2 linked regions of the Fodinibius salicampi genome follow. The protein of the gene in region 2 interacts with the protein of the main gene of each other region in a pairwise test. Links are inferred from orthologs where the notes say so. Each region holds a gene or a part of one and is shown on either strand. Other genes may lie near its edges.

Region 1 (3,172 bases), on a different replicon or contig from region 2:
ACGAAAGGGCCGGCGGGAGCAATGCTATTTGAAGACGGGAGCTGGTCTGACCATAGAGGGTATAAAACCGATGCTAAGGATAGTGTTGGAGCAGGAGATGCTTTTTTGGCAACAATGATCTATGGAGTACAGTGTGGGAAGAAAGGCAAGGAGCTCCTTAAGTATGCGAATGCCGCAGGTTCATTTGTAGCACAAAAAAGTGGCGCAACCCCTGAATATGATATCCACAGTATAGAAGAAATTGTAATGGGATAAAATTACTGGAATTTTATTATCTGGTTTTCTGTGGATGTATTTGCCGTTGTCTGATCACTTATCTGGTGAATAGCAGTTCCGAAAATGTTAGAAAAACAATAATCTGATTGCAACAAAGTTTTATCTATACAGATCCTGAGGATTTGGTAATAGGTATTTTAGGATTTTGGTGAGGTTGCATGGTGATAAATATGCAAATTCTTCAAAATTAAAGCTATAAAAAATATGAGACGTTTTATCTTAATACTCCCGGTCATTTTGATAGTAGGTTTGATGAATATACAGGCTCAACCAACTGCTAAAAATTATCAAAACAATGCGGGGGACTCCCTAAAAATTTCCGGTGATGTGGATCGGTCATCTTTGGATCAAATGCCTATCTATAATCCCAAAGACAGTGACGCTAAAATATTGCACTACAAACCCAAAGGGTTTACTTACGATATGCCGGTTATTGGACAGGCAGACAGTCTTTCTTCCAATAAGGAATTTTCCTTGGATTTAGGTAAAAACCTGTTCGATCAATGGCCATCCAATATAAAGGAAGACCAAGAAGAAGATTCCACTGAGAATAAAAAGGTAGGAAGCCGGTATTAACTGGGTTTTATCTGTTTTGTGGTATTTTTCTATAAGGGCACTTATAAATGTACCGATAGCCAGTCCAAAGATAAGATAAGCCATAGCAATTATAGCTCCGTTATGGAACTTTTTAACCTCGAACAGTTTCAAATACTGTTGTTGGTAACAGTTTGTGTTAAAAAAGAACCGCCACAAAGAAAAGCTCGTCCGATCAATTTATGACCGGACGAGATAATTAATTCTAAACTGTTTCTAATAATTCTTTGAGCGTTTTGCCAATTTCAGCAGGACTATCAACGACGGTTACGCCCGCATCACGCAGTGCCTTTTTCTTCGCATCGGCACCCCCTTCTCCTCCGGAAATAATGGCGCCGGCATGTCCCATGCGTCGGCCGGGAGGAGCTGTACTTCCCGCGATAAAGGCAACGACCGGTTTATCAACATTATCTTTGATATAAGCGGCGGCTTCTTCTTCAGCCGTTCCTCCAATTTCGCCGATGAGTACAATTGCTTCCGTATTATCATCGTCCTGGAAAAGCTTAACAGCGTCAGTATGGGTAGTTCCGATAACAGGATCACCGCCAATACCGATAGCCGTGCTTTGTCCAAGTCCGGCTTTGGTCAATTGGTCGACCGCTTCATAGGTAAGCGTTCCGGATCTCGAAATGAGTCCCACTTTTCCGGATGTAAAAATATTTCCGGGCATAATACCTATTTTGGCTTCACCCGGAGTTATGACTCCTGGGCAGTTGGGCCCAACAAGCGCAGCACCGTAGCTTTCCACTACTTGTTTGGCAACTACCATATCTTTAACGGGAATACCTTCCGTAATACAGATAATGACTTCAATCCCTGCAAAGGCGGCTTCGGAAATGGCATCGCCTGCAAAAGCCGGCGGTACAAAAATGACAGAAGTATTTGCCTGTTCTTTTTCAACAGCATCTGCAACCGTATTGTAAACCGGAAGTCCCAGATGTTCTTGGCCGCCTTTACCAGGCGTGACTCCCGCAACTACATTTGTGCCGTATTCTATCATTTGTTTAGTATGGAAACTACCTTCGCTGCCCGTAATTCCCTGTACTACTAATCGAGTATCGTTACCAACAAGTACGCTCATGAACTATTCTATTAAATTAAACGGTTCTGTTGTGTCGGACGGAATATACCCACATCATAGTGAATTGGCAAAGATATCAGAAGGGAATTAGAAATTTGGGAAGTAATCAGAATCTTAGTTTCAAATATTACCTGATAGATGGTTTTTGATTTTGTATTATCCAAGGATTAACAAGGTAGATTTGGAGTAATAGAATTCGTGTAGTCTAATTTTAAATTCTGGATATATAGGATGATAATGACCGGAAATTCCATTATTATTTCTGAGTTATGGCAGTAATGATTCCCGATGAAAAAAAAGAGGAAGTGCGCGGTGCCTCGGATATCGTTGAGGTAGTCGAAGACTACGTCAAGCTCAAACGATCCGGACGCAGTTGGAAAGGGTTATGTCCTTTTCACGACGAACGTACGCCTTCTTTCCACGTAACGCCAGACCTGGGCATCTATAAGTGTTTTGGATGTGGAGAATCGGGAGATGTATTTAACTTTGTTATGGAAATGGAGGGGGTCGGCTTTCTTGAAGCCATGCGTTCATTGGCCGACCGTTATGGAGTTTCATTGCCAGAAGAAGATGACGAAGAGCTTACCGAAGAGCACAATCTGAGAGAAGGAATTTATCACGCCCTTAAATATGCGGGTGTTTTTTTCTACCGGCACTTGATGGAGACAGATGAAGCCCAAAAGGCCCGTGACTATCTGCAAAAACGCGGATACAATCGGAAGATTATCAAAAAATACGGTCTGGGTTATGCGCCTGAGGGAGGAGAACAACTCTACAGGGCGGCCTTGGATTCGGGATTAAATGAAGAATATCTTTTTGAAGCAGGATTGATAAAGCCGAGTAACAGAGGAGAGGGCTACTACGACGCCTTCCGGGGAAGGCTGATGTTTCCCATATTTAATCCATCGGGCAAAGTGATTGCCTATGCCGGGCGCGTATTAGGGAATGAGAAGACCGCTAAATATATTAATTCTCCTCAGACCAAAGTTTATAATAAAAGTGAAGTTCTTTACGGAATTAATTTTGCCAAAAATGAAATTCGCAAATCCGATGAGGTTATTCTGGTAGAAGGTTATACCGATGTTATATCACTGCAACAGTATGGTATCGAAAATGTAGTGGCATCCAGTGGAACCTCACTGACTCCCCAGCAGATGAAGTTGCTGCATCGCTATGGCGAAACTATTACCATGATATACGATTCCGACTCGGCCGGCCAGC
Region 2 (3,195 bases):
AGATAATCAGAATAAAAAATATTCCTGACTTAGCAGTCCTTCCCCTTTGTTGATTACAATACCCAGTACTCAGTATATACTTTAGCTTGGTCATGTGCATTTATTTAATCAGGGGACAAGGAGTGCGTTTTAGGTTGTTGTTAAAGCAACTTCGATAAGGGATTGTTTTGCTGACTATGCCAGCCACATAACCTACTCCATTTTCTACATTAGATACTCCCCCCGGAAAGGTGATAGTTATTTCATCTATGGTTGCAAAATCCGGAAATTCATTGGTTGCAGCAGCTACAAATATTTTTAGATCTTCATTGGGGATTGCATCGAGGGTTGTCCCGATAGATTCATAATTTATCCACGGTTGAATGAGTACTTGATAGGATCTATCAGGGACTACAACGGTATCTTTTATGAAATTTATAGTGGAGCGTTGATCTTGGGTTTGATGAATAACCTGAGCATCCACCAATTTTTCAATATCTTTAATATCTATTCTATCGGGAGTGAAATCGTCCGGTTCCCAGATATAGGCAATGGGAGTGGGATAGTCTGTGGGCAAAGTGATGGTGGTATGGCTTGCTGCACCATCGGATCGTTCTGCTTTTAGGCGATACGTTCTAGACGGCTCCAGTGGCTGGGTTGTCCAGAAATTATGGGCATATCGATTATTGGAAAAGTGAAAAAGAGAGTCGTTCAGTGTTATAGTTTTCCCGGTTTCTAGCTCTTCCAATGTAACGGTGGCATCTATTTCGTGCGGCTGGTGCAGCAGAGAATCCCGCACGGGCATTATGCGAACCCATTGAGTATCGGCAGAGGCATCAAGATAACCGAACATGGAGAAGTAATAGCGACTATTCTCTTGGTGAGGCTCAAAAGATGAATCGCATCCTGAGAGTAATAATAGAGCCCCCAACAGGCAGTAGACCAATCGAATATATATGGAGGAAAAAAATTTCAAAGGGTATTACATTGTTATTAGGGCATTAGATGAATTAAAAAAAGAAGTTACTAATTGCAAATGAAAGGAAATAAAAAAGGGACGCGATTTATCGCGTCCCTTGGGTGTAAATAAGAAGGATTGTTTGGATTACGCCGCCAGCACCTTGGAAACTTCTTCCGCAGCATCTTTAAGCAGCACGGCAGAGATGACATTCAAGTCTGAATTGTCAATGATCTCCTTCGCTTCCTCGGCATTGGTTCCCTGCAGGCGGACGATAATGGGTACATCCTGAACCTTCTCTGCGATTTCAGGATCTTTGACCGCTTCAATGACTCCATTTGCTACACGGTCGCATCGTACAATTCCACCAAAAATATTAATCAAAATCGCTTTCACGTTTTTATCTTCAAGGATAATACGGAAGCCGTTTTTCACGGTTTCCACATTGGCGCTTCCGCCCACATCCAGGAAGTTAGCCGGATCGCCGCCGGAAAGCTTGATGATATCCATGGTCGCCATGGCAAGTCCCGCACCGTTGACCATACAACCAACATTACCGTCGAGCTTAATATAATTCAGCCCGTATTCGGAAGCTTCAAGCTCTACCGGATTTTCTTCCGATTTATCACGCAGTTCCTCAATTTCCGGGTGGCGGAAGAGCGCGTTGTCATCAAAAGTCATCTTGGCATCGAGGGCCATCACATCGCCAGAGGGAGTGAGTACCAGCGGGTTGATTTCGACCATATTTGCATCGGTTTCTTCATAGCACTTATACAATGCCATGATAAATTTCACGGCTTTTTTAAAGGCATCGCCTTCGAGCCCGAGGGCAAAAGCGAGACGGCGTGCCTGGTTGTGTTGCAGGTCCATACCCGGTTCTATCCATTCCTTGATAATTTTGTCGGGTGTTTCTTCAGCAACTTTTTCGATTTCCACTCCGCCTTCGGTAGATACCATAATTACATTCTTGCTCTTTGAGCGGTCGAGCAGAATACCGAGATAGAACTCCTGCTCAATATCGACGCCATCAGTTACATAAATACGCTGAACCTTCTGACCCTCTTCTCCGGTTTGTTTGGTAACCAGTACATCACCAAGCAGCGATTCGGCGGCATCACGGACTTCATCAATGGTATCGCAGAGAATAACACCGCTGACTCCACTGTTTTTCGTTTTCCCTTTGCCGCGTCCACCGGCATGGATTTGGGCTTTTACGACAAATAGTGTAGCGCCATCCGCTTTCATTTCTTCAGCAGCTTTTACGGCCTCATCTGCCGAGGTTGCCGAAACGCCTGCTGGCACGGCTACATCATATTTTTTTAGTAAATCCTTCGCTTGATACTCATGAATTTTCATAACGACAATCTGTATGGTTAAATGTTACTGCAAGGTTTTAAAGTGGTCAACTGTAATCCGAAGTCCGACCGATGATAAATATAGTACGGTATAATTCGATCGCTTAATATAACAAATGAATGGCAAGAAATTCAGCCGGATATATAATTAGTAATTTAGTTATACCGGAAAGGTCTTGAATTATGAACTATTGGTATCGGTTGATTTTTATTTTTCTCAAATCTGTTCCGTCTTTGTTCATGATATAGATTTCATCCGGACCGGAACGATCGGAACAAAACAGAATTTCTTGTCCGTTGGGCGACCAAGAAGCGTAGTAATCTTTTGCAGAATGAGCAGTAAGCTGCTTCATGGTTTTATTCCTAATATCGATAGTGAAAAGATCGAAGCTTCCGAAGCGATTGGAGGTAAAAAGGAGAGTGTGTCCATCCGGCGCCCATTGCGGTCCGAGATCAAAATGAGGATCGGTTGTAAGTTGCCTTTGATTTGAACCGTCTTTATCCATGACATACAGGTCAAAGTTGTCATTGCGATCAGAAGAAAAGGCGATTTTTTCACCATCAGGTGACCAGACCGGATCTACTTCATAGGAATGGGGAGAGTAGGTGAGTCGTGTTTGATTACGCCCGTCGGGTTCCATAGTATAAATTTCGAAATTGCCATCCCGGTCTGTTAAGAATAAAATATCTTTACCGCTGGGCGAAAAGAAGGGGTAAACATCGGTCGCTTCATTGGAGGTCAGTTTTCGTATATCCTTTGCTCTGTAGTTGCGGAGATAGATTTCCATATCACCGTCTTCACTGGAATGATAAAGCAGATTCTGGCTATCCGGCGACCATGAAGGCAGGTCTCCATCACGTGCCGAACTGATGGGAAACTGCTCCGATTTCTTGCTGGCATGG

What was found. The genes of interacting proteins can lie anywhere in the genome.
Region 1: the proteins of sucC (region 2) and sucD interact in binary tests that used the Escherichia coli proteins (3 or more experiments, as listed by UniProt). The link is inferred for Fodinibius salicampi from one-to-one orthologs.

Annotation. Positions count from the first base shown.
Region 1 is NZ_BAABRS010000001.1:1,366,901-1,370,072, reverse strand. What follows is about bases 14-2,965. They hold sucD (succinate--CoA ligase subunit alpha), read right to left. Parts: upstream 1,952-2,965; coding sequence 1,076-1,951; downstream 14-1,075. Other genes in these bases: dnaG (DNA primase), read left to right, coding at 2,221-2,965; ABEB05_RS05670 (hypothetical protein), read left to right, coding at 481-852; ABEB05_RS05675 (carbohydrate kinase family protein), read left to right, coding at 14-255. Outside these bases: more of ABEB05_RS05675, read left to right, coding at 1-13; more of dnaG, read left to right, coding at 2,966-3,172. UniProt on the Escherichia coli protein: Succinyl-CoA synthetase functions in the citric acid cycle (TCA), coupling the hydrolysis of succinyl-CoA to the synthesis of either ATP or GTP and thus represents the only step of substrate-level phosphorylation in the TCA.
Region 2 is NZ_BAABRS010000003.1:223,040-226,234, reverse strand. The notes cover bases 190-3,164. They hold sucC (ADP-forming succinate--CoA ligase subunit beta), read right to left. Parts: upstream 2,294-3,164; coding sequence 1,085-2,293; downstream 190-1,084. Other genes in these bases: ABEB05_RS12150 (TolB family protein), read right to left, coding at 2,481-3,164; ABEB05_RS12160 (hypothetical protein), read right to left, coding at 190-955. In the rest of the region: ABEB05_RS12165 (TonB-dependent receptor), read right to left, coding at 1-94; more of ABEB05_RS12160, read right to left, coding at 101-189; more of ABEB05_RS12150, read right to left, coding at 3,165-3,195. UniProt on the Escherichia coli protein: Succinyl-CoA synthetase functions in the citric acid cycle (TCA), coupling the hydrolysis of succinyl-CoA to the synthesis of either ATP or GTP and thus represents the only step of substrate-level phosphorylation in the TCA.